Regions from separate parts of the Pseudidiomarina xizangensis genome, predicted to be linked through region 1. Evidence: predicted binding sites of a transcription regulator. Region 1 holds the regulator's gene; the other holds the start of a gene.

Region 1 (3,130 bases):
TGCTGGCGCTTTGTTTGCTATCAATGGTTTCTAACCATTGCGCCATATAATCGAGATGGTTTTGGTGATAGGCGTAATAGGCCTGATGTTGGTTGACTTCGTTCCAGCTGATCAAAGGTGTCAGCTCAAGATCTTCGATAGCCTGAATTAACCTGGCATCGCGCAGGTCAACGCGGAACAGCACCACTTCCGACAGTGCGGTCAGGACTTTACCCGCGGGTTCAGTGTCTTCGTACTGACCGATGCGGGTTTGTTGATTTTCGACTTTTAAGCTGGAGCGCACGGCAATCACCATGCGTTCGCGGTTGACCGGCTGAAAGGTGCGGGGGTGCAAAACTGGACTGCCAAGACGCGCCAGTTCTTCTGCTTCACGCCAGTCAAGAATAGGTAAGCTTACTACCCGCTCTACTTTACGCGGATCCGCCGAATAAACTCCAGCAACGTCTTTCCAGATAGTGACTTGCTTGGCATCGATCAAACTACCGACCAAGGTCGCGGAATAGTCACTACCGTTACGGCCAAGTATTAACGAACGACCTTCCGGGTCGGCACAAATAAAACCGGTAACAATGAAGCGAGTGCCAGCATGTGAAGCAATACGGTTTAACAATCCGGCGCGGGACACATCGACTCGAATCAACGGCTCTGGGGCATCGTCGGCGACGAGGAACGTGCGGGCGTCGATGTAATCGGCTTGTGTGCCTTGTTGTTTAAGTAACGCTGCTAACAGTCGCGCTGACCAGAGCTCACCGTAGGATAAAAGTTCTGCACGGTTTGCAATGGTTTGGTCGCCACTTAGCCAGTTCCACCAGCGGCTGAAGTCTTTTTGCGAGGCATCTTGCAGGCGTTGTTGGTGCTCGCCGCTCAATAATTCACTAATCAGGCTTTGTTGGTAGTTTTCCAACTGTTTTAGCAGTACTTCCGCCATGCCGTAGTCGCCGTCCGCATCGCCTTCTTGCTTAGCGTCAATGACGGCGAGAATACGGTTGGTGGTGTCGCCTGCGGCAGAAACTACCACCAGGTCACTGGCACCGGCATATTCGGTGACAATGCGGGCAACCCGCCGATAACAGTAGGCATCTGCGAGGCTGCTACCACCAAACTTGTGAACCTGAACCTGTTCTGCAACGGTATGAATTTGTGCGTCCGAAACCTCAACCTTCATGATGCGTCTGCGTTCTCCGGGAAGTGTCAAAAAAGCGATTATACGGTGGCACCGCTTTGCAATAAAGTCATGCCAGTATAAAGCGAATGCAAATGAGCCGTATAGACCGCTAAGCGTATAAAGTTGACTGTACCGCAGACCATTGTACAATTCACCCCATTGTGTAGGGTTATTCAGTGGAAGGTGCAGTATGGAGTGGGATGGCGAGTACATTTACCCGTATGTGGAACATGGCAAGAAAAGTGAGCAGGTGAAGAAAATCACCGTGTCGATTCCTACTCGGGTGTTGAAAGTGTTGACCGACGAGCGCACCCGTCGACAAATTAAAAATCTTCGCCATGCGACCAACAGCGAATTGTTGTGTGAGGCGTTTTTGCATGCCTTCACCGGTCAGCCCCTGCCGACCGATGAAGACTTACGTAAAGACAATCCGCATAAGATCCCAGCTGAAGTGCGCGCGGAACTCGAGCGCCGCGGCTTACCGATTCCAGCCGATGAAGAGCTGAGCGACGACGAACTTGAGTAAACGGGTACTCGAGTGCGGCCTAAAGTAAATACTCCAGTGCCGTTTCGTCGCAGTCATGCTTGCGGGGGCAGAGCTCACAATCTTTCATGACTTTCTCGGGCAGCTTATCTTTCACCGTCAGGCGGAAGTTAAGCCGACCAAAGAATTCCGGCACCCGCGTGAGTACGATGGTGCGGCTAATGCCAAGCTCCCGCGCTTTCCATAATAAAAATGCGACTAACTCGGCGCCCAGCCCTTTGCCTTGTGCCTGGGGAAACAGGCCGAGACTGCGGATTTCCGCCAGACCTGTGCTGTAGACATAGAGTGCAGCGCAGCCGACCACTTCGTCATCAATTTCAGCCACCGCAAAACTCTGAATCGCCTGCAGTACGTCAGCTTTGTCACGAGGTAAGTTCTCGCCTTGCTCGGCCCAATAACCAATTAACTCGCAAATTTTATTGGCATCGCTGAGCCGCGCCTGACGGACGTGCTTGCTGGCTGCTTCAGCTGCATGCAGCCAATCATTCGCGTGCTTGATCGCCATCCGCACCGCACTTGGCGCGGTACCACCTAAGGCACTGCGCTGCTGTACGCCGTAATCAAGCTCGAGAACCTGGTAGACATCTTCTTCAATTGTGTCGGAAAACTCATGAAATTCAGCTAGCGATAGTGTTTCCAGGGGCTGCCCCTGCTGCTGGGCGTAAAGCACTACGGCGCCGGTGATATGGTGGGCGTCGCGAAAAGGTATGCCCTTACTCACCAGATAATCGGCAAGTTCGGTGGCATTACTGTAACCCAGTGCAGCTTGCTGCGCGGCATGAGCTTCATTCACGCTTAATTCGGGCACGGCAAAGGTTAGCATCTGCAAGCACTGCAGGTAAGTATGCAGGGCATCGAATAAGCCTTCTTTGTCTTCCTGCATGTCTTTGTTATAGGCCAGTGGCAAACCTTTCAGCGTGGTTTGCAGCGCATGTTGATGGCCAAACACCCGTCCCGTTTTGCCCCGCAGCAGCTCAAACAGATCCGGGTTTTTCTTCTGTGGCATTAACGAGGAACCGCTGCTGATACGATCACTCATGGCAAAGCAGCCGGACTCACCGGAGCAATAGAAGATCACATCTTCCGCTAAGCGCGATAAATGCAGCATACCGGTGCTGGCGCTATGCAGTAAATCCAAAGCAAAATCGCGATCGGACACGCCATCCAGGCTGTTTTCACAGGCGTAGCGAAAGCCCAGACTGTGCGCCAGAGCTTCACGGTCAAGTGGAGCTGTAGTACCCGCCAGCGCGCCGCTGCCCAATGGACATACGTCCAGCCGCTTTTGGGTTTCTTTCAACCGGCTGACGTCGCGCTGCAGCATTTGTACGTAGGCTAATGCCCAATGCCCCGCCATGATCGGCTGCGCCCGCTGTAAATGGGTGTAGCCCGGCAAAGCAGCAGCCTGATAACGCTCGGCAAAC
Region 2 (3,130 bases), on a different contig from region 1:
AATGGCTGCGGGTGCGGCGCACATTCGTGTCACCTTCCAGGTTGACGCTGACGGCTTGCTCAGCGTTGATGCAATGGAGAAATCAAGTGGCGTTAGTGCTTCAATTCAAGTTAAACCATCTTATGGACTGAATGACGAAGATATTTCGAGTATGATTCAGTCGTCGATGAGCAACGCTGAAGAAGACATGGCTGCACGCATGTTGCGTGAGCAGCAAGTTGAAGCTGACCGCGTACTAGAAGCACTTAGCAGCGCACTTGCTGCCGACGGTGCACTACTTGATGATACCGAACGCGAGCGCTTGGATAATGCCATGGCGGCACTGCGCGAGGCTCGCGCAGAAACCAACGCTGAAGCTATTGAAAAAGCCATTGAAACCGTAGATAAAGCAAGTGACGATTTCGCTGCACGCCGCATGGATGCCGGGATCCGCAAAGCTCTGTCCGGCAGCAACGTAAACGAACTGTAGCCCGAGGGAATAGTAATGCCAAAAATCGTATTTTTACCGCACGATGAACTGTGCCCAGAGGGCACGGCAGTAGAAGCTCAAGACGGCGAAACTGTACTGGACGTGGCCTTGCGCAATGGGATCGGCATCGAACATGCTTGTGAAAAAGTTTGTGCCTGCACCACCTGCCATGTTTATGTTCGCGAAGGCTATGACTCGCTTGCGGAGATCAATGATAACGAAGACGACATGCTCGATAAGGCCTGGGGCCTCGACCCTGACTCCCGCCTTAGCTGCCAGGCGCGCCTGAATGGCAAAGACCTCGTCGTCGAAATCCCTAAATACACCGTCAACATGGTCAAAGAAAACCATTAGAAGGGGCAGCCCTTACATTGTAAAGATGGTTTTCAAAGGGGGGGGCTGCCCCCCCTTTGCAATTGTTATAGGTGATTAGTTAAGTTTTTCTGCAAATGTGCGTTTGAATTTGGCAAGTTTGGGGCTTACCACCGCCTGGCAGTAAGCATTTTGCGGGTTACGCTCGACATAGTTTTCATGATAATCCTCAGCTGGCCAAAATTTTTCAAGCGGCTCTAGCTCGGTGACGATTTCATCCTCCCAAGTATCTTCTTCGCGCATTTCGGCAATAATATCTTCCGCGGCTAAACGTTGTTCTTCCGATTGATAAAAAATTGCTGAACGATACTGTGTTCCGACATCGTTGCCTTGACGGTTGAACTGCGTCGGGTCGTGTAGTGCGAAGAAGATTTCGAGGACCTCTCGGATCGAAAGGGCTTGCGGATCAAAAGTGATTTGCACAACTTCGGCGTGCCCCGTTTCACCGGCACAAACTTGTTCATAAGTTGGGTTCGCTCGTTGTCCACCAGCGTAGCCAGATTCGGCTTTCAATACACCACGGACTTGCTTAAATGCACCTTCGATACACCAAAAGCAGCCACCCCCGAGGGTAATTTGTTGAGTCATACGTTACTCCTAATAGACGTTTAGACATCTATACCATAATCAGCGACATCAGAGAAGAGTCTAGACCGTATTTTGCTATAACAAAACTCAAGGAGGGGCAGCCCCCCCTTGGAAAATCACCTTTACATTGTAAGGGCTGCCCCTCCTTCCGGAATTGTCTTTACAATGTAAGGGCTGCCCCTTCTGGGGTGGTGGCGTGTGTGCAGCGGAACGTGTATAATCCGCGCGACTTCAATCTAAGCATCCAAACTTAAAGCAAAGCGGAGAAAACCATGGCTTTAGAACGTACTTTATCTATGATCAAACCTGACGCAGTTGGCAAAAACGTCATCGGCGCAATCTACAACCGTTTCGAGACCACTGGTCTGCGTATTGTTGCAGCAAAAATGATGCACTTGAGCAAAGAACAAGCTGAAGGCTTCTACGCCGAACACAGCGAGCGTCCTTTCTTCGGCGCATTGGTCGAATTCATGACTTCTGGTCCAATCATGGTAAGTGTTTTGGAAGGCGAGAACGCAGTTTTACGTCACCGTGAAATCATGGGCGCAACTAACCCAGCAGAAGCACTGGCAGGAACTTTGCGCGCTGACTATGCTGAAACTATCGACGAGAACGCAGTTCATGGTTCTGACGCGGTAGAGTCGGCGGCACGCGAAATCGCATACTTCTTCTCTGACGAAGAAATCTGCGCCCGCACCCGCTAAATAATAAAGCCTATACAAGTATCAGTTTTGTATTTTGGTGTGGCCCGTACTACAAGTACGGGCTACATTGTTAAACGAACAGCGAACAGCAAATAACGTTTTTAGGAATTTATGAACGCAGTTGACAAAAAAGTGAATCTCCTTGACCTGAATCGCCAAGGCATGCGCGAGTTCTTTCAGGAACTCGGCGAGAAGTCTTTCCGCGCCGATCAAGTCATGAAATGGTTGTATCACTTCTGTGTCGACAACTTCGACGACATGACCAACCTCAACAAGGGGTTAAGAGAAAAGCTCAAACAGATCGCTGAAATTCGTGCGCCAGAAGTGCGCGAGCAGCAGCAATCGAGCGATGGCACCATTAAATTCGCTATGACTTTGTTCGATGGTCAGGATGTTGAAACCGTATGGATCCCAGAAGCTGATCGCGCCACTTTGTGTGTAAGCTCACAAGTCGGTTGTGCGTTAGAGTGCACCTTCTGCAGTACCGGGCAACAAGGTTTTAATCGTAATCTGCGAGTTGCAGAAATCATCGGCCAGGTCTGGCGGGTGAATAAGTTACTGGGCTCGTATGGCGAAACCGGCATCAAACCCGTAACCAACGTGGTCATGATGGGCATGGGCGAACCGCTGTTAAACCTGAAAAACGTGGTGCCAGCGATGGACCTAATGATGGATGACAACGCGTTTGGTTTGTCTAAACGCCGTGTGACTCTGAGTACCTCTGGTGTGGTTCCAGCACTTTACAAGCTAAAAGAAGAAATCGACGTGGCCTTAGCGATTAGTTTGCATGCGCCGAACGACGAATTACGTAATCAGATTGTACCCATCAATAAAAAGTACAACATTGAAGAATTTCTTGAGGCAAGTCGGCATTACATTGACGGCTCTAAAGCAAATAAGAACATTACAATTGAGTATGTTATGCTCGATCATGTGAATGACTCGATGGATCAAGCAGCCGAGCTGGCGCAGACGTTGAAAGACACGCCATGCAAAA

Evidence for each region. Region 1 encodes MetJ, which represses methionine synthesis genes. Its sites were predicted from a motif close to TAGACGTCTAGACGTCTA; they were not measured.
Region 2: the regulator MetJ is predicted to act here: its motif matches at 1,443-1,460, upstream of msrA (peptide-methionine (S)-S-oxide reductase MsrA).

What each region holds. Positions count from the first base shown of each region.
Region 1 is NZ_JBOBQA010000005.1:97,487-100,616, forward strand. Features, by position in the region: gene metL (bifunctional aspartate kinase/homoserine dehydrogenase II) at 1-1,165, opposite strand, end outside; gene metJ (met regulon transcriptional regulator MetJ) at 1,356-1,691, shown strand; gene argH (argininosuccinate lyase) at 1,711-3,130, opposite strand, start outside.
Region 2 is NZ_JBOBQA010000001.1:1,188,733-1,191,862, reverse strand. Features, by position in the region: gene hscA (Fe-S protein assembly chaperone HscA) at 1-469, shown strand, start outside; gene fdx (ISC system 2Fe-2S type ferredoxin) at 485-823, shown strand; gene msrA (peptide-methionine (S)-S-oxide reductase MsrA) at 899-1,429, opposite strand; gene ndk (nucleoside-diphosphate kinase) at 1,702-2,133, shown strand; gene rlmN (dual-specificity RNA methyltransferase RlmN) at 2,245-3,130, shown strand, end outside.